DNA from 2 places in the Streptomyces sp. NPDC056835 genome. Region 1 is predicted to be linked to the other one. Evidence: predicted binding sites of a transcription regulator. Region 1 holds the regulator's gene; the other holds the start of a gene.

Region 1 (10,067 bases):
GCCTATTACGACCGTCGATATCACGAGCATTTTATTTCCGAGATGCAATCGGCACGCTTCCAGGGGTTCCGCAGTGCCACTCTTGCGGAACTAGCAAAGAGTGGAATAATCACCATTCGCGGCGGCCACGGGTCCCCCTCATCCGGCCAGCGGATCGGAAACGTGCCCTACATCAAGGTCTCTGATCTGCGGGCTGGGTTCGTGAACATCAACCCCACGAACCGGGTGCCACGGTCCATTGCCGAAGCCTTCTGGAAAGGGCCTGGCTCCCAACTCCAAGCCTTCGATATTCTCTGCCCGGAACGCACTAGCAAGAATATCGGCGACTTCTGCGTCTTGATGCCGGGCCAGGAGCAACTGCTTCTGACCAAGGAAATCATTGTGATTCGCCCGGGAGCACGAGCGGAGTTTGACTCCTTCTATCTGCTTTGGGCAATGACACTTAAGATCGTGCGTGAGCAGTGGAAGCGTGTCATCTTCATGCAGACCAATCGCGAGGACGTGGGCGATCGGTTCCTGGAGATCGAAATCCCGGTGCCCCACGATCCGGTGACAGCGGCGAAGGTCTCGCAGCCGTTCCGTAGCTACTACCAGACAGTGGCGAAGGCCCGGACAAGCCTGGGGCAATACCTCATGGATTCCAGCGATCACCACTTCTTCGTATCGGACTCGGAAGGGGACACCGAGACGCAAGAGGAAGAGGAAATGGCATAGAAGAAAATCGAGTCGCCCGACAGAACTCTGTCGGGCGACTCGATCGTAGTAGCGGGGACAGGATTTGAACCTGCGACCTCTGGGTTATGAGCCCAGCGAGCTACCGAGCTGCTCCACCCCGCGTCGTTGAACGCAAGCGTACAGCACTCGACCGCATGCCTGCCTTTGATCCTTGATCCCGCTGTGCTGGACCAAGAGGAGGGCCATGGCGGCGGCACGGAGCGAAAGCGCACTTCAAGGTCGATGTGGCGATCTTGTGACCACGACGTACTTCAGCCTGCCGGCTGTAGGTCCTGGGCCGCTCGCGGTACGCGAAAGCCCGGCTCAGGGCCGCGATCACGGACGATCGCGGCGCCGGCCGGGCTGTCGTTCGGCGCGGTCCGCGGGGCTCAGGCGTCCTCGGGCTTCTCGTCGCCCGGCTCCAGGCCCAGCTGCTCGACAAGCCACTTGTCGAACTCGATCGACGCGCGCACCCAGCTGACCGTGGACGACACGAAGTGCTCCAGGCTGACCCCCATGCCGATCAGCATCTGGGCCTCGCCGATGAGCCGGACGGTGGGCGGACCGTCACCCTCCTCGTGGATGTGGGTGTAGACCTTGGGCCACAGCGTGCGGCGGTTCCAGTCGTCGATCGCGTCGAGGACCTTCCCCTTGTCCGTGATCGGGTGCGGCCGGTCGTAGAACGTCCGCACCGAGAAGACCTGCTGGTCGTCCTCGCCGCGGAACATGAAGTACGTACGGAATTCCTCCCACGGCGCCGCGAGGTCGCCCTCGTCGTCGACGACATACTTCAGCTCCATCTGTTCGAGGAGCTGCTTGACCAGATCCTGGTCGGGGACGACGGGGCCCGCCGGTCCCGCACCCTGCGGCTGGGGCTGGCCCCCGAAATTCGGAATCGAGGACGGGTCGATGCTCACCGTGTATTTCCCTTCGTACGGTTCCTTCCATCCTCCCTCATAGCGGGGAGGCCCTGGCAACCCCGGCCACACCTCAGCGAGTCACGGATTCGCCGTCCGGTCCGTGTACGACGACGGAGCCGGCAGGGTCGCGGACCCTGCCGGACAGGGTCTACAGCGTCTTGCCCGTCGGCTCCGCGGACGCCGCGCCCACGATCAGCCCGTCCTCGAAGCGGTCCACCCGGACCGTGTCGCCGTCCGTGACCTCGCCCGCGAGGATTTCCTTCGCGAGCCGGTCACCGATCGCGGTCTGGACCAGGCGGCGCAGTGGCCGGGCTCCGTAGGCCGGGTCGTTGCCCTCGTCGGCCAGCCATTCCAGCGCCGCCGGGGTGACGTCCAGGGTGAGCCGGCGTTCCGCGAGGCGGCGGGCCAAGCGGTCGATCTGGAGTTTGGCGATGTGGGCCAGTTCGTCCCGCGACAGGGCGGAGAAGACCACCAGATCGTCGAGACGGTTCAGGAACTCCGGCTTGAAGGAGGTCCGTACCACCTCCAGGACCTGCTGTTTCTTGGTCTCCTCGGAGGTGGTCGGCTCGACCAGGTACTGACTGCCGAGGTTCGACGTCAGGACCAGGATGGTGTTGCGGAAGTCCACCGTCCGCCCCTGGCCGTCGGTGAGCCGGCCGTCGTCCAGGACCTGGAGCAGCACATCGAAGACCTCGGGGTGGGCCTTCTCCACCTCGTCCAGCAGGACCACGGAGTACGGGCGCCTGCGCACGGCCTCGGTGAGCTGGCCGCCCTCCTCGTAGCCGACATAGCCGGGAGGCGCGCCGACGAGCCGCGCCACCGAGTGCTTCTCGCCGTACTCACTCATGTCGATACGGACCATGGCCCGCTCGTCGTCGAAGAGGAAGTCCGCGAGCGCCTTGGCCAGCTCGGTCTTGCCGACACCGGTCGGGCCGAGGAAGAGGAAGGAGCCGGTGGGGCGGTCGGGGTCGGCGATTCCGGCGCGGGTACGGCGTACCGCGTCGGACACGGCCTGGACCGCCTCGCTCTGGCCGATCAGCCGCCTGCCCAGCTCCTGCTCCATGCGCAGCAGCTTCTGTGTCTCGCCCTCCAGCAGCCGGCCGGCCGGGATGCCGGTCCAGGAGCCGACCACATCGGCGATGTCGTCCGGGCCGACCTCCTCCTTGACCAGTTTGTCGGTGGGCTCCTTGGCTGCCACCTGCTCGGCCTCGGCGGCCTCCTCCAGCTCGCGCTCCAGGCCGGGGATCTCGCCGTACAGCAGCTTGGAGGCGGTGTCGAAGTCGCCGTCGCGCTGTGCGCGCTCGGCCTGGCCGCGCAGGTCGTCCAGGCGTTCCTTCAGCTCACCGACGCGGTTGAGGCCCCGCTTCTCCTTCTCCCAGCGGGCATTGAGGCCGCGCAGCTCCTCCTCGCGGTCGGCGAGGTCGCGGCGAAGCTTCTCCAGCCGCTGCTTGGAGGCGGGGTCGGACTCGTTCTTGAGCGCCAGCTCCTCCATGCGGAGGCGGTCGACGGAGCGCTGGAGTTCATCGATCTCGACGGGCGAGGAGTCGATCTCCATCCGCAGCCGGGACGCGGCCTCGTCCACGAGGTCGATGGCCTTGTCGGGCAGGAAGCGCGAGGTGATGTAACGGTCGGAGAGCGTCGCGGCCGCGACCAGCGCCGCGTCCGCGATCTGCACCTTGTGGTGGGCCTCGTACCGGCCCTTGAGCCCGCGCAGGATCGCGATGGTGTCCTCGACGGTCGGCTCGGCGACCAGCACCTGCTGGAAGCGCCGCTCCAGCGCCGCGTCCTTCTCGATCCGCTCGCGGTACTCGTCCAGCGTGGTCGCGCCGACCATCCGCAGCTCGCCGCGGGCCAGCATCGGCTTGAGCATGTTCCCGGCGTCCATGGCGGAGTCGCCGCCGGCGCCCGCGCCCACGACGGTGTGCAGCTCGTCGATGAAGGTGATGATCTGGCCGTCGCTCGACTTGATCTCGGAGAGGACGGTCTTCAGCCGCTCCTCGAACTCACCGCGGTACTTGGCGCCCGCCACCATCGCACCGAGGTCCAGCGAAACCAGCCGCTTGTTCTTCAGCGACTCCGGCACGTCGCCCTTGACAATGCGCTGCGCGAGCCCTTCGACAACGGCGGTCTTGCCGACGCCGGGCTCGCCGATCAGCACCGGATTGTTCTTCGTACGGCGTGACAGCACCTGCACCACACGCCGGATCTCCTGGTCCCGGCCGATGACCGGGTCGAGCTTGCCCTCTCGGGCAGCCGCCGTGAAGTCGGTACCGAACTTCTCCAGGGCCTTGTACTGACCCTCCGGGTCGGGTGTGGTCACCCGGCGCCCTCCCCTTGCCTTCTCGAACGCGTCAAGCAGTCTCTTGGCGCCGGCCCCCCGCCCGTCGAGCACTTCCCCGGCCTGGCCCCCCTTGGCGGCGACGCCGATCAGCAGGTGCTCGGTGGAGAGGTAGTCGTCCCCGAGCTCCTTGGCCCGCTGAGCCGCGTCGTTGATGACGGCCAGCATCTCGCGGTTGGGCTGCGGGGGCGCGACGGTGGAACCGGTCACGCTGGGCTGCGCGGCCAGCAGCCGCTCCGCTCCGGACCGTACCGCGGCCTGGTCCGCCTCGACAGCGGCCAGCAGATCGGTGACGTTCTCGTTGTCCTGGCCTTCCAGCAGCGCGAGCAGCAGATGCGCGGGGGTCAGATCGGGATGCCCGGCCGCCACGGCCCGGTTGGTGGCGGCATTGATCGCGTCCCGGCTCTTGTTGGTCAGCTCGGCGTCCACGTACGCCCTCTCCTCTCCTGCACAGACCTCGGGTCTCCGTCCGACCCTGACATCGGGAACGTGCGCAAAGTTGAGTCTATTCCACTCAAGCCTGAAACGGGGCCGCGCTCCCGGGGTTTCCGCGCCCGCGCCCGCCCCGGGGCGGCACCGCCCTAGGCTTCCGGCATGGCCCACGACGTACGCGATCCCAGCCCCGGTTTCCTCGCCTTCTGGCGCGAGCGCCACGTATGCACCCTGACCACCCCCCGCCCGGACGGCAGCCCGCACGTGGTGCCGGTGGGCGTGACGTACGACCCGGTGGCCGGGCTCGCCCGCGTCATCACCAACAAGAACAGCACGAAGGTCGCCAACATCCTGGCGGCGGGACCGGAGGGCGCGCGGGTGGCCGTGTGCCAGGTCAAGAAGGGCCACTGGGCGACGCTGGAGGGCCGCGCGACGGTCCGTACGGATCCGGAGGCGGTCGCGGACGCCGAAAGCCGCTACGAGGAGCGCTACGACCGCGCGCCGGCGCCCAACCCGGACCGGGTCGTCATCGAGATCGCCCTGGAACGGGCACTCGGCCGCGTCTGACCGCGAGAACCGGGAAGTCCACGTGGGCCACGCAGCCCGCGGAGCCCACGGACTACGGAGCCCACGGAGTCCGGCGCGAAAACGGACGCGGACAGCACAACGGCGCCATCGTGTTTCAGGTCCACGATGGCGCCGCTGTGTGGGGGAAGCGCCCGAGCGATTTACAACGACGGGGGAATCGCTCAGGCACTGCGGGGGGTGGCGATGGTGGTATTCGATCCGACCAGCTGGTGGTCACGCTGGTCGAGGTTGACGAAGATCATGTCGTACCGGATGGCGCACCGTACCGGCTGCGGAGCCCCCCGCGGCCTCCGAAGGCAGCGGTAGGCACGGACGTCCTCGTCCTCTTCGCGTACAACGACGATCGGCTCTCCGAAGAGGGTGACCATCAGCGAGTCGCCACGATGAGGAATAGCTGTGACGAGATCGATGAAGTGCCACCCCGACCGGTAGGCCGTGGCCATCTCGCGCCGGAAGACCCGGTCGTCCGGCGGGACAGTCATGCGCTGGTGTCGGCCGACGTGATGTTCCAGCCGATGTCCTTTGGCGTTGCCTGAGGGGTCACCCAGCCGATGTCACCGGACCCCGAACTCACGGCAGTTGTTCCAGCAGCCTTCACGTTCCAGCCGATGTCACCGGCAGGCGTGTTCCACCCGATGTCGCCCGACTCCACACCCTGGGCGGCAGATCCGGCAGGCGTTGTCCAGCCAATGTCCGCCCCAACAGCCAGCGCACCATAGGCCAGAGCCGCAGAGAAAGCAGTGACAACCACCGCGCGAAGCATTCTCTTGTACATAGTCGGCTTCGTCCTCACTTGATGGATTCCTCTCCCCCGCCATCTAGACGATGTCTCACCCGGACACGTCAACACCACCGGGACGAGGCATCATGTTCCTGTATGTTCAGGACCCTGGGGGGTGGAGATTTGCTAGCAAACAACACAAAACAGACACATCCCCATGCTGTGACTGAGCTGTGTGATGACGGCAGACGCATTTACGCCAGCGCGTTGCGCTCCGGACGGATCGCCCGCAGCGAGGCCGCCGCGGCTCCCTGCCTCATGGAATTCCCGCTGCTGCACCCCGATCCCGACGATGCCGACTGGCTACGCCCAGTTCCGCCCTCCGCGGCACTGGCCCAGCGCCTCCATCCCATCGAGCGCGAGATCCAGGAGCGCCGGCACTTCGCCGTCGAACTGACCGACTCTTTCGAGCCGTTCATGACCATCAGTGCCCAGGACCCGCCCACCACGCACGCGATCACCGTCCTGGAGGGCGACAGCCGGATCAACGCCGCGCTCGACCTCTCCACCGCCGAGTGCCGCACCGAAGTGCTCACCGTGCAGCCCGGCGGCGGCCGGAGCGCGCACGTGCTCGCCCAGGCGCTGGAGCGGGGCCGGTCGGTGGTGGACCGCGGCGTCAGCATCCGCACCCTGTACCAGCACACCGTCCGGCACAGCCAGGGCACACTCGCCTACGCGGAGCGGCTGGCCGAGGGCAAGGTCGAGATACGGACGCTGGAAGAGCTCATCGAGCGGCTGATCGTCTTCGACCGCACCGTCGCGTACATACCGGCCCGTTCCGACCGGCAGGTCGCACTGGAACTGCGCCACCCGGGGCTCGTCGACTATCTCGCGCAGGTCTTCGAGCAGTTGTGGCGCCGCGCCACCCCACTCACCGAACAGGTCTCCTACGAGCCCACGCCCGTCGGCATCACCGGCGTCCAGCGGTCCATCGCCAAGCTCCTCATAGAGGGGTACGTGGACGAGGCCATCGCCCGCCGCCTCGGAATGAACGTACGCACCTGCCGCGCGCACATAGCCAAACTCGCCACCACTCTCGGCAGCGGCAGCCGCGCCCAACTCGGATATCTCATCGCGCAGTCGGGAATCCTGGACCAGGGCGCCGAGCCGGATTAACCCAGGAATTGCCATTCAGCCGCCCCCGGCGACCTCGGCGAAGAGGCGCCTGAATTCCGTCCGGGCGCTCGATGTCGCCTTCGGATATCTTCCGTCACTCTCTGTAGAATGCGGGCCCGGCCCGCGCAGATCAAGCGAAAGATGCCTGCACTGATGTGCACTGCGGAAGCTCGCAGGAGGGATACATGAAATCTGACATAGCGTCGCACAACGAAGCATCGCTCGACATATCAGAGGAAACACGCGCCCTGCTGCGCCGGCTCATTCAGGGCGAACAGGTCACGGGCTCAGAACCCGGACTCACGGAACTGGCCGCCCTGGGCCTGGCGGTGCACAACCCGCATGACGACCGGTGGAGTTCGGCGGACCTGTGGCACGCGGAGCAGACCGCCCTGGCCGAGGAACGCGCGGGCATCGCCCATCATCTTCAGCGCATGCGCCGGCTGTCCGAGCTGCACCGCGAGATGAGAGATATCGAGTCGCCGAGCGGAAACGGCATCGAATTCCTCGACCGAATCGAACTCGTCAACGCCGCCATCGTGCAGGCGGCGAATTCCGCGACATCACAGATCTGTACGGCGCATCCGCAGGACAGAAAGGCGGAAACGCTGCGCAAGGCGCTGGTGGCCGATGTGGCGGTCCTCCAGCGGGGTGTCGCCTACCGCACCCTCTATCCGGATACCGCTCGCACCAGGCCCGGGGAGAAGGAATGGGCCACGGCGGCGAGCGGACACGGCGCGGAGATACGTACCCTCGCCACTGACTTCGAGCGCATGATCCTGGTGGACAGCAAAGTCGCCGTGATCGCCGATCACCGGGACGAGCCGAACAGGGACGTCGCCTTCAAGGTGACGCATCCCGGGATGCTCGCCTTCTTCCACCATGTCTACGACCAGCAGTGGGAACGGGCCGAGCCCTGGATGGGCGGCCGCTTCCGGCGGCGGGAGCAGGAGACCCTGACCACGAGCCGGTCCCGCCGCATCCTCAACAAACTGCGGGAGGGCCGCGCGCTCAAGCAGATCGCGAGCGAGCTCGGAGTCAGCCTCCGCACCGTCAACACCGACCTGAACAAGCTCTACGAGGCCGTGGGGGTCGACACCCTGTTCGCCCTCGGGGTGTGGTGGGGCTCCGAAGCGGCCGCGAAGGAACGCAGGCTGGACTGACGCGAGCCACCGGCACGGGAAGGACGGGAAGCCCGGTCACCGGGGCGGGAACACCTGCACGGGAAGAACGGGACGCCCGGTCACCTGCACGGGAAGAACGGGGAGCCCGGTCACCTGCCCGCCCGGACCCACCGCCCGCCTCGGCTGTCCTCAGTCCGTCGGCCGCTTGGGCCGCCACACCACCAGCGCGCTCGTCTGCTGCACATCCTGGTACGGCACCAGATCCCGGCGGTACGAGGCATGCACCTGCGCCTCGCGCTGCCTCATCGCCGTCGCCGCGCCGTCCACCGCCGCCGACAGCTCCGCGACCCGTGCCTGGAGCGCGGCGACCTGGTTCTCCAGCTCGATGATCCGCTTGATGCCGGCCAGATTGATGCCCTCGTCCTGCGACAACTGCTGCACCTGGCGCAGCAGTTCGATGTCACGGGCCGAATAGCGGCGTCCCCTGCCCGCCGTGCGGTCCGGGGAGACCAGGCCGAGGCGGTCGTACTGCCTGAGCGTCTGCGGGTGCAGCCCGGAGAGCTGTGCCGCCACCGAGATGACGTACACCGGCGTTTCCTCGGTCAGCTGATACGCCCTGGTGAACGATGAAGACTGCCGACGCCGCCCGTCCATGAGGTCATGCTCCCTTCGCCGCCTGGAACAGCTCCGCCCGCGGATCCTCGTCCGCGGTCGCCTTCCGGTAGGCCTCCAGCGCGTCCCGCGCGGGCGCGTCGAGGTCCTTGGGGACGACGACCTCGACGGTGACCAGCAGGTCGCCACGGGTGCCGTCCTTGCGTACCGCGCCCTTGCCGCGGGCGCGCATCGTACGGCCGTTGGGTGTCCCCGCCGGAAGCTTGAGCGTGACCGCGGGACCGCCCAGGGTCGGCACCTTCACCTCGCCGCCGAGCGCCGCCTCCGTGAACGTGACGGGCACGGTGACCGTGAGGTTGTCGCCCTTGCGGCCGAAGACCGGATGGGCGTCGACATGGACGACGACATACAGGTCGCCGCCGGGGCCGCCGCGCTCGCCGGGGGCGCCCTTGCCGCGCAGCCTGATCCGCTGCCCGTCGCTGACGCCCGCCGGGATACGGACCTGCATGGTCCTGGAGGACCTGGCGCGCCCGCTGCCCTTGCAGACCTCGCACGGGTCCTGGGCGATCAGCCCACGGCCCTTGCAGTCCACACAGGGGTCGGTCAGCGAGAAGCCGCCGCCGGTGCCGCGCGAGACCTGTCCCGTGCCCACACAGGTCGGGCAGACCCGTGGGGTGCCGTTCTTGTCGCCGGTGCCCGAACACGCCTTGCAGGGCGCCTGGCTGGACATCCGCAGCGGGACCGTGGCCCCGTCGACCGCCTCGGTGAAGCTGAGCGTCACCTCGGACTCGATGTCCTGGCCGCGGCGCGGCTGCGTACGGGTCCCGGCGCCGCCCCGGTTGAAGAGCCCGCCGAAGACGTCCCCGAGCCCGCCGCCGAAGCCGCCGGCGCCGGGGCCGCCCTGTGGTGTGCCCCCGGGGCCGCCGCCGAAGAGGTCCCCCAGGTCGAAGTTGAACGAGCCGTTGCCCCCGGCACCGGGACCGGGCCGGAACCCGCCGTTGCCGAAGAGGGCGCGCGCCTCGTCGTACTCCTTGCGCCGCTTGGGGTCCCCGAGGACGTCATTCGCCTCGGAGATCTCCTTGAAGCGCTCCTCGGCCTTGAGGTCGCCCTTGTTGGCGTCCGGGTGGAACTCGCGCGCGAGCTTCCGGTACGCCTTCTTGATCTCGGCCTCGGTGGCGTCCTTGGGGACGCCGAGAACCTTGTAGTAGTCCTTCTCCACGAAGTCCTTCGTGCTCATTCCCGACGTCCCTCCTCTCCGCCCGCTACCGCACTGCCCGCCGCCGCGTCAGCCCTCGTCCGGGCCACCGCTCTCCTTGTCGTTGGCGGACTCGGCCGGCTCGTCCGCGGCCTTGGGCTGGGCCCCCGGCTGGGGCTCGGCCACCGCGACCCGGGCGGGCCTGATAGTCCGCTCGCCGAACCGGTACCCAGGCTGGAGGATCGCG
Region 2 (10,067 bases), on a different contig from region 1:
CGCAGGTTTATACCAACGGAACCAGCGTGGCGCTCTTCCGTCTCAAGGCTCTACGTGCGTAGCGTCAACGCTGGCATGTCCATTGCACTACATGTCGACATGTCGGACCGTCATGAGATTCCCCCCCACCGAGGTCTTCGGAGGCACGCAATGCCCGTGCACAGATCCGGAACGACCGGCCGTTCGTTCGCCGCCGTGGCCGGCGCTCTCCTCGCAAGTCTCGCGCTCCTGATCACCCTCCCGGGTGCGGCGGGCGCCACCACCACCCCGGCCGACCCACCGGCCGGCACACCCGTACGCGGCTCGGCCCACATGGGCATGGGCGTCATCGAGCACGACGGCCAGGGCCCGCTGCCCCGCGCGGACCGCGTCGTCCAGACGGAAGGCGTGGACGTCTCCGGCCATCAGGGGAACGTCGACTGGGCGTCCCTGTGGAACAGCGGCGTGAAGTGGGCCTACGTCAAGGCCACCGAGGGGAACTACTACAAGAACCCCTACTTCGCACAGCAGTACAACGGCTCCTACAACATCGGCATGATCCGGGGCGCGTACCACTTCGGTACGCCGAACGACTCCAGCGGCGCCAACCAGGCCAACTACTTCGTGGACGGCGGCGGCGGCTGGTCGCGCGACGGCAAGACCCTGCCCGGCGTGCTGGACATCGAGTGGAACCCGTACGGCGAGCAGTGCTACGGCAAGACGCCGGCCCAGATGGTCGCCTGGATCCGCGAATTCCTGAACACGTACAAGGCCCGCACCAGCCGCGACGCCGTGATCTACACGGCCACGAGCTGGTGGAAGACCTGTACCGGCAACTACGCGGGCTTCGGCTCCACGAACCCGCTCTGGCTCGCCCGCTACAACACGACGATCGGCGAGCTGCCGGCGGGCTGGGGCTTCCAGACGATCTGGCAGTACACCTCGACGGGCCCCATCGTCGGCGACCACAACAGGTTCAACGGCGCCCTGGACCGAGTCCAGGCCCTGGCGAACGGCTGACCGCACCGCACCGCCCCGCACCGCGACACCGCGTGACACCACATGACACCGCGCGGTCCCGGCCGGAACTGAGGGCCGGTCGGGACCGCGTTGTCATGGGTTTGTAGTCATGGGCTGCCGGGGCCGGGGGCACGGAGGCGCCTGTGTCACGCCGCCGCTGAGACCAGGACCTCCGCCGGGGAGAGCGCGATGTCCAGGACCTGGCGGACATCCGTCACCGGATGGACCTCCAGCTTGTCCAGGATCTCGGCCGGGACATCGTCCAGGTCCGGCTCGTTCCGCTTCGGGATCACGACCGTCGTGATGCCCGCGCGGTGCGCAGCCAGCAGCTTCTGCTTGAGGCCGCCGATGGGCAGGACACGTCCGGTCAGCGAGACCTCGCCGGTCATGGCGACGTCCGTGCGGACCAGCCGGCCGCTGAGCAGCGAGGCCAGGGCCGTCGTCATCGTGATACCCGCGCTCGGGCCGTCCTTCGGCACCGCGCCCGCCGGGAAGTGGATATGCACGCCCCGGTCCTTCAGATCCGCCACCGGCAGCTCCAGTTCGGCGCCGCGCGAGCGGAGGAAGGAGAGCGCGATCTGTGCCGACTCCTTCATCACGTCACCGAGCTGTCCGGTCAGGGTCAGGCCGGACCCGCCCGTCTCCGGGTCGGCCAGCGACGCCTCGACGTAGAGGACGTCACCGCCCGCGCCCGTGACCGCTAGGCCCGTGGCCACGCCCGGCACCGCCGTGCGGCGCTCGGCCGGGTCCTGGGCGGACTCGGGTACGTGGTGCGGCCGGCCGATCAGCTTGCTCAGATGTTCGGCGCCGAGGGTGAACGGCAGCTCCCGTTCGCCCAGTTCGTGCTCGGCCGCGACCTTGCGGAGCAGCCGCGCTATGGCGCGTTCCAGGTTTCGCACGCCCGCCTCGCGAGTGTACTCGCCCGCCAGCTTGCGCAGCGCGTCCTCCTCCAGGGTGACCTCGCCGGGCTCCAGGCCCGCGCGCTCCAGCTGCCTGGGCAGCAGGTGGTCCTTGGCGATGACGACCTTCTCGTCCTCCGTGTAGCCGTCGAGCCTGACCAGCTCCATACGGTCGAGCAGCGCCTCCGGGATCGCTTCCAGGACATTCGCCGTGGCGAGGAACACCACGTCGGACAGGTCGAGTTCGACCTCCAGGTAGTGATCGCGGAAGGTGTGGTTCTGCGCCGGGTCCAGGACTTCGAGCAGCGCCGCGGCCGGGTCGCCGCGGAAGTCGGAGCCGACCTTGTCGATCTCGTCGAGCAGGACGACCGGGTTCATCGAACCGGCCTCCTTGATGGCCCGGACGATACGGCCGGGCAGGGCACCGACGTACGTACGCCGGTGGCCGCGGATCTCCGCCTCGTCCCGTACGCCGCCCAGCGCCACCCGGACGAACTTCCGGCCCATGGCGTGCGCGACACTCTCGCCGAGCGAGGTCTTTCCGACGCCCGGAGGGCCGACGAGGGCCAGTACGGCGCCGCCGCGACGGCCGCCGACCACACCGAGACCGCGGTCCGCGCGCCGCTTGCGCACGGCCAGGTACTCGGTGATGCGCTCCTTCACGTCCTCCAGGCCGGAGTGCTCGGCGTCGAGCACGGCCTGGGCGCCCCTGATGTCGTACTCGTCCTCCGTGCGCTCGTTCCAGGGCAGTTCGAGGACGGTGTCCAGCCAGGTGCGGATCCAGGAGCCCTCGGGGCTCTGGTCGGACGAACGCTCCAGCTTGTCGACCTCCTTCAGCGCGGCTTCCCGCACCTTCTCGGGGAGGTCGGCGTTCTCGACACGGGTCCGGTAGTCGGCGGACTCGTCGTCGTCGCCCTCACCGTTGATCTCGCGCAGTTCCTTGCGTACGGCGTCGAGCTGGCGCCGGAGCAGGAACTCGCGCTGCTGCTTGTCGACGCCTTCTTGGACGTCCTTCGCGATGGACTCGGCGACGTCCTGTTCGGCGAGGTGTTCGCGCAGCTGCTCGGTGGCGAGCTTGAGCCGGGCCACCGGGTCGGCGGTCTCCAGCAGCGCCACCTTCTGCGCGGTGGTCAGGAACGGTGAGTAACCGGAATTGTCGGCGAGCGTGGACACGTCATCGATCTGCTGGACGCGGTCCACCACCTGCCAGGCGCCGCGCTTCTTCAGCCAGTCGGTGGCGAGCGCCTTGTATTCCTTGATCAGCTCGCTCACGGACCCGGGAAGCGGGTCGGGCGCCGTCTCGTCGACGGCGATGCCCTCGATCCAGAGAGCCGCGCCGGGCCCGGTCGTACCGGCGCCGATGCGCACCCGGCCCCGGCCGCGGATCAGCGCGCCCGGATCCCCGTCGGAGAGCCGGCCGACCTGCTCGACGGTTCCCAGCACACCGGTCCCGGCGTACGCCCCGTCGATGCGCGGCACCAGCAGCACCTTGGGCTTGCCACCGCCGTCGCCCTCGTCCCGGGCAGCCGCCTGCGCGGCCTCCACGGCGGCGCGGACTTCGGCGTCGGACAGGTCCAGAGGCACCACCATGCCGGGCAGGACGACCTCGTCGTCGAGCGGCAGCACGGGAAGCGTGAGCGGTGTGGACGTGTCAGCCATGATCTCCCCTTCGGCATTCAAGTTGAGCTATACCGACTCAATGCATGTGAGTCCGTGGATGTTCCCCGGGCTCCGTTCGCTCTGAGCGATCACGGACCGATGCCCGGCGGCGGCTCCGCGCAGAGAAAACAGGGGCGCCGGCCGGAACGGCGGTCGTGGGGATTGGCCACTGTCCAGTGACAAAGAGGTGATCGGATAGCCTCCGGCTGTGCCGCCTCCCGAAGACCGCCCCATCTATCACTTCACGCACATGCGCAACCTCCCCAGTGTCCTGGACCGGGGCTTCGTACACTGTGACCGCATCGTGCGCGAGGAAAGTAGTCTGCGAGTCGAGTGCGGGGACCGCGACATCAAGGAGCGGCGACGCTCACGAAAGGTGAACCCGCCTCCGGGTGGGGTTGTCGCAGACTACGTGCCGTTCTACTTCGCCCCTCGCTCGCCCATGCTGTACAAGATCAGCAAAGGGTCGGTGCTGACCTACGCGGACGGCCAGGATCCGCTGATCTACCTGGTGACGACCCCCCGCAGGCTAGGGGCAGTCGGCTGCGACAGTGTGTTCAGCGACGGGAACTGTGCAGCTGACATCACTGCCATCGAAGGTGATCTGACGCTTCTGGGAAGCCATGTGGACTGGCCGGTGATGCGGCTGGAACGGTGGAACAATACCCCCGAGGATCCTGACCGGATGCGCCGGCGCATGGCGGAGTTCCTTGTGCATGAACGGGTTCCCGTTGCCGCGATCAGCTACTTGGCGGCACAGAAGCAGTCGCGTGCGGAAGAGGTGCGACAGCTCATGGCCAGTCGCGGCTACGAGTTCGATGCGGTTGTCAGACCCGCTTGGTACTACTGAGACAGCAGTAAGCGAGCGGGGAGAAGGAGGGAAGGTAGCCGTGATCATCTACGCGGAGGGTAACCTCCTGACCGCGGAAGTGGATGCCCTGGTCAACACCGTCAACACGGTCGGGGTCATGGGGAAAGGCATCGCCTTGCAGTTCAAGCGAGCCTTCCCGGATAATTTCGCGGCATACGCGAAGGCATGCGCGGACGGCGAAGTGCAGCCCGGCTCCATGTATGTGTACGACCAAGGCACTCTGACCAAGCCCCGATACCTGATCAACTTCCCGACCAAGCGGCATTGGCGTTCGCCGTCCCGTCCGGAAGATGTTCAACAGGGATTGCGGGACCTCCGGCGTGTCATCGTCGATCTCCAGATCCGCAGCATCGCGGTTCCTCCACTGGGGTGTGGCAACGGCGGGCTGGCCTGGGATGATGTCCACAGGATGATCGTTACTTCCTTGGGAGACCTACCCGACGTCGAGGTGCGCGTTTACCCTCCGCAGGGCGCCCCACCAGTTACCGCGATGCCAAATAATCAGAACCCTCCAGTGCTCAACCGTGAGCGAGCGGCTTTCCTCGTCGCTCTCGACCGGTATATCAGACGTGGACTCGCTGGAGGATTCATCATCGAGCGGCAGGCGACATTGCTGGAGGCGCATAAACTCGTCTACCTGCTGCAACGTGTCGGATTCGATTTCGGCCTGCGCTTCACCAAGGGGCATTATGGCCCGTACTCGGCTGACCTTGACCGCGCGATCGCGGCACTTGAGGGGCATTACGTCAGCGGTTTCGGAGACGGGACGAGGGGGTCGTCAGCCCCCTTGTCGCCTGTGTCGGACGCTGTTGATCGTGCTGTTGAACTGCTCGGAACCGACACGCAATTCAACGCTGCGATCCAGCGTCTTGACCGCCTCGTCGACGGTTACGAGCATCCGTATGGCATGGAATTGCTCGGCACCTTGCTCTTTGCGTCGGAAGCGCTCACGTCTCGATCGACAACGTATGCCACCGCAGCGGCATACGTGAAGGAATGGACGCCTCGCAAGCAACGCATGTTTACCGACGCACACCTGTCGGCGGCGTGGGAACGTTTGGCGAATTGCTCGCTCGCACCTTCAGCGACGCAACCACCAGTGATGTAAGTGAGAGCCCGGCCGCAAAGCGACCAGCACAAGTCCATGCCAGGAGTATTTCTCATGTAGTGGCGGCGACGCGAAGTGGTTCCTTGCGGTCGATTTCGTGATTCCTCGCCTCGTAAACGTGTCGCTTACCTACGCACCACGTGGAGTCCGCTCATCTGCAACTTCCGCCACTACTTCGGCCTCGGCCCGGAACCCGGCCACACCTACCGGAGCGAAACGGCGGGGACACCGGCGTCTGTGCGCCGATAACCGGTTGTCACCGCTTTTCACCGCGGCCGATACTCCCGCGATGAACGCCACCGACGCCCGGCTCAGCTCGCCGCGCTCCGCTACGCACGAACGGCCGTAGCGGCCGGCTCCGAAGCGGCTCCGGCCAGGATCGGCGGCCTGGACGTCGACGCGCTCGTCTCCCTGATCCGCGCGCACGCGCGCATCACGCTCAACTTCCACCCCGACCGGCTCCTCGCCGACGGCGCGACGGTGGCCGAGTCCATGGCGCGGGGACGGACGCTACCGGAGTCAGTACGAGACCGGGCTCTCCAACGGCAGCCGTACGGCTCCACGGCGACATCGACCTCGCCTCCGACGCGGAGGCGCTGGTCCTCGACCCGTCGTTCCGTGGCACGGAGACCGCCCGGCTGCTGACGGACGTCGCGCGGCGCTCCCGGATCGCGGTCGAGTGGCACGGCGGTTTCCTGCTGGCACCGGAGGAGGGGAACGCGGAGTTCCGGGGCCCGGTGATGGTCCCGCTCGCCGCCCGCGTCTGCCGCTCGTACGCCGGGTCGGGCACGCTCGACGCCGAGGTACTGGGGCACGCGGCGGCCTCGGTCGTCCGGGAGCCGGGGGCCCGGCGCGAGTGGGGCACCCAGGACGAAGTGCTCCAGTACGTCAAGCAGCTCCGGCACGTCCTCGTCCGGTACGGGTGATACGGGCTGGACGGACAGGGGGGCGCCACGTCGCGCCGCCCGTGAACCGGTGCGCTCGGCGCCGTCGATAGACAGGGCGTGAGACTGTTCCGCCCCATGGGGGCAGACCGAGACGACGCCGCTCTGCTGCGCGCCGTCGCCAAGGGAGACGCGGAGGCACTGGCCGTGCTCTACGACCGGCACGCCGGCTGGCTGCTCGCCCGGCTGAGCCGCCGGTGCGCGGACCCCGAGACCGTACGGGAAGTCCTCCAGGACACCTTCGTGACCGTGTGGCGCTCGGCCGCGACGCATCGCGGCGGGGAGGCCGGGGGCTGGCTGTGGGTGATCGCCGCGCGGCGGCTGGTCGACGCGCGGCGGGTACGGGCGCGGGCCGAGCGCGCGGATCGGGTGGAGTACGAGCCGCGCCCCGTCGCCCCCTCCGCCGAGGAACGGGTGCTGGCCGGGCTGGAGTACGGGGATGTCGGCGCCGCCCTCGACCGGATCTCGCCCGAGCTGCGCGAGGTGCTGCGCGCCACGGTCGTCGACGGGCTGACGACTCGTGAGGCCGCACAGCTCCTCGGCATACCGGAGGGCACGGTCAAGACCCGCGCGATGCGGGCCCGCAAGGAGCTGCGAGCCGCACTGGGCCGGAGCGCGCCGCTGGGAGGTACGGCATGAGAGGCATGAGACACCGTCCCGGGCGGCGAACCGAGCGGCGGACCTGGCATGTGAGCGAGACGCTGGCGGGCCGGTACGCGGACGGCTCCGCGCCCGAGCCGGACGCCTGGTCGTTGGAGAGACACATCGAAGCGTGCGGAGCCTGCGCGGGACGGGTGTCGGCGGCGGTACAGGGGTCCGCCGCCGGTCCGGTACTCGCGGAGGTACGGGGGGCGGTGCTGGCGGCGGTGGCTCCTGGCCCGTCCGCGGAGCCGGGGTCGTCACGCCGGGTCGGGTTCGCGTCCCGTGTCCTGTGGGCGGCCGGGCCCGCGCTGCGCGGCTCCTGGCTGGTGGCGCTGGTACTGGTGGCCGCGGCGGCGGTCGGTCTCGCGTACGGCGCCGGGTTCGCGGGGGCCCGCCCGGTGCTGCTGGCGCTGGCGCCGGTGGTGCCACTGGCCGGGGTGGCGGTGTCGTACGGGCGGTACGCGGACCCGATGTACGAGATCGGCGCGTCCACCCCGGGCGGCGGACTGCGGCTCCTGCTGACGCGTACGGCGGCCGTGCTGGCGGCGAGCCTTCCCGTGCTGACGCTGGCCGGGGCGCTGCTGCCGGTGTCGGCGGGGGCGCCGGGAGCTGCGGCATGGCTGCTGCCGGGCCTGGCGCTGACGCTGGCCGCGCTGGCGCTGGGCTCGTACGTCGGCTGCCGTACGGCGGCGGGGGCGGTGGCCGCGGTCTGGGCGGTGGCCCTGGCGGTGCCGGTGCTGGGGATGCCGCGCCCGGACACGGCCGGGTACCCGCCGCTGTCGGCGGCCGAGCTGTCCGCGCACCTGACGCGGTTCCTCTCCGGGGCGGCGGCGCAGAGTAGCTGGGCCACGGCGGCGGCGGTGTGCGCGGGGCTGCTGATCCTGCGGCGGCGCGCGTTCGACCGGCCGGCCTTCGACGGTCGGGGGCGGGCATGGGAGCGCGGGTGACGGCGGGGATAACGGCGCGCGTGACGGCGGAACGAAAGACACAGAAGAAGGAAAAGGAAGAGGGGGCGAGCGGCATGACAGTCGCGGTACACGGTCTGACGGTCAGACATCGCAGGACGGTCGCGCTCGACGCGGTGGATCTGGGCTTCGGCACCGGCGTACACGGTCTGCTGGGTCCGAACGGCGCGGGCAAGACCTCCCTGATCCGGGTGCTGGCCACGGTCGCCGCGCCGGCCGGAGGGCGGGTGGAACTGCTCGGCCAGGACGTCGCGGAGCACCGCGCCCGCGCGGCGGTACGGCGGCGGCTGGGCTATCTCCCGCAGGAGTTCGGGTACTACCCCGGTTTCACGGTGCGCGAGTTCGTCTCGTACGTGGCGTGGCTGAAAGAGATGCCCGCGGCGGGGGTGCCCGAGGCCGTGGAGCGCGCGGTGGAGCGGGTGGGGCTGGCGGATCGTATCGACGTGAAGGTGAAGACGCTGTCGGGCGGGATGGTGCGACGGGTCGGTATCGCGCAGGCGATCGTGAACGGGCCGGATCTGCTGCTGCTCGACGAGCCGACGGCCGGTCTCGATCCGGAGCAGCGGGTCGATTTCAGAGCGCTGCTCCGTGATCTGGGCGCCGCTGCCACGGTGATCGTCTCGACCCATCTGGTGGAGGACGTCGCGGCGGCCTGCTCGGAGGTGACACTGCTGGAATCGGGCCGGGTCGCGTTCCGGGGGACGACGACGGAGCTGACGACGCTCGGCGGGGACACGGACGGATCGGGCGGATCGGGCGGATCGGGCGACAACCCGATCGAACGCGGCTACACGGCGGCGCTGCGGGCCCACCGCGCGGGGACGTCGGGGACGGCCGCTTCCGGGACCGCGGCGGGAGGCCCCCGATGAGCGCCCTCAGGCTCCGGGACGGCCGCCTCCGGGACGGCCGGCTCCGCGACAACCGGCTCCGCGACGACCGCCTCGGAGACAGCCGCCCGGTCCGTCGTCCGTCCCGGACCCGGCCGTCGGCCCGTCCTCTCCGTACGGAACTGCTCCGTGGCGTCGGGCCATGGACCGGGCTCGCGACCGCCGTGGTCATCGCGGTCACCCTGTACAGCAAGGCCCCCGGCTGGCAGGGACGCTGGGTGGAGGCCACTGATCTGCTGCGGGTCACGGCGCTGCTGCTCTGCGGGCCTCTCGCCGTCGCCACCGGCTGCTGGCAGGGGGGACGTGAACGACGGCGACGCACCGGGGAGTTGCTGGCCTCGCTCCCCCTCACCCAGCTGCGCCGGTCGCTGCACGCCGTCGCACCCGCCGCGCTCTGGCCGCCCGCCGGGTATCTCGTTGGCGCGGCCGGCTGTCTGCTGGCCACGTGGCCGTATACGAGCGGAGGGCATCCCTTCGTGTCATTGATCGCCGCGGACGCCGTGGCCCTCGCGTCCCTCGGCACGATCGGTTTCGTCGTCGGCCGGCTCGTCGGGTGGCGGCTGACCACGCCCCTGCTCGCCGTGGTCACCTACGCCGGGCTCGCCACTCCGACGTACGGCGAGTCCGGTGCCCGCTGGCTGGATCCCGCCATTGATCACTTCTATCTCTGGGACCGGCCGGTGTGGTGGTTCGGGCCGGCGAGCGCCCTGTGGACCGGCGGTCTCGCGGGCGCCGCGCTGCTCGCGTACGCCGCCAGGCACCGCGTCGTCGCGCTGCTGCCGCTCGCCCTCGCCGTCGCCGTCGCGGTACCGATCGCGCGGACCGGTGACGACCTGTGGCGCCCGGACCCGGAGGCGGCCCGGCTGGTCTGCGACGACGGCACACCCCAGGTGTGCGTCACCGCGATCGACCGAAAACTGCTGCCGGAGGTGTCGGCCGCGCTCACCGGTCTCAACGCCAAGCTGCGCGGCATCCCCGGGGCGCCCGGCCGCTGGATCGACGGCCCGCGTGCCCCCGGACCTGGACGGGAGCAGCTGACCGCCGCGCCCGGCGCGGTCGTGCGCGGGCAGGACGAGCCGAGGGAGCTGGGGCG

The links. The regulator HspR, encoded in region 1, represses chaperone genes until heat shock. The targets are predictions, from matches to a motif close to TTGAGNNNNNNNNNCTCAA.
Region 2: lon (endopeptidase La) is a predicted target of HspR. The motif match lies at 3,580-3,598, and genes of this name have one in related genera.

The regions. Positions count from the first base shown of each region.
Region 1 covers NZ_JBHUBB010000052.1:24,083-34,149, reverse strand. The annotation lists gene ACFRMN_RS36345 (hypothetical protein) at 1-714, shown strand, start outside; tRNA gene ACFRMN_RS36340 (tRNA-Met) at 764-837, opposite strand; gene ACFRMN_RS36335 (YbjN domain-containing protein) at 1,104-1,631, opposite strand; gene clpB (ATP-dependent chaperone ClpB) at 1,783-4,401, opposite strand; gene ACFRMN_RS36325 (pyridoxamine 5'-phosphate oxidase family protein) at 4,567-4,971, shown strand; gene ACFRMN_RS36320 (hypothetical protein) at 5,154-5,474, opposite strand; gene ACFRMN_RS36315 (5'-nucleotidase) at 5,471-5,767, opposite strand; gene ACFRMN_RS36310 (helix-turn-helix transcriptional regulator) at 5,870-6,889, shown strand; gene ACFRMN_RS36305 (LuxR C-terminal-related transcriptional regulator) at 7,075-8,052, shown strand; gene ACFRMN_RS36300 (heat shock protein transcriptional repressor HspR) at 8,203-8,667, opposite strand; gene dnaJ (molecular chaperone DnaJ) at 8,672-9,862, opposite strand; gene grpE (nucleotide exchange factor GrpE) at 9,911-10,067, opposite strand, start outside.
Region 2 covers NZ_JBHUBB010000044.1:5,676-15,742, reverse strand. The annotation lists gene ACFRMN_RS34435 (lysozyme) at 151-999, shown strand; gene lon (endopeptidase La) at 1,146-3,557, opposite strand; gene ACFRMN_RS34425 (DUF4433 domain-containing protein) at 3,766-4,407, shown strand; gene ACFRMN_RS34420 (macro domain-containing protein) at 4,448-5,536, shown strand; partial or broken gene ACFRMN_RS34415 (flavin reductase family protein) at 5,678-5,785, shown strand; gene ACFRMN_RS34410 (DUF3626 domain-containing protein) at 6,106-6,462, shown strand; gene ACFRMN_RS34405 (RNA polymerase sigma factor) at 6,559-7,119, shown strand; gene ACFRMN_RS34400 (zf-HC2 domain-containing protein) at 7,125-8,069, shown strand; gene ACFRMN_RS34395 (ABC transporter ATP-binding protein) at 8,144-8,956, shown strand; gene ACFRMN_RS34390 (hypothetical protein) at 8,953-10,067, shown strand, end outside.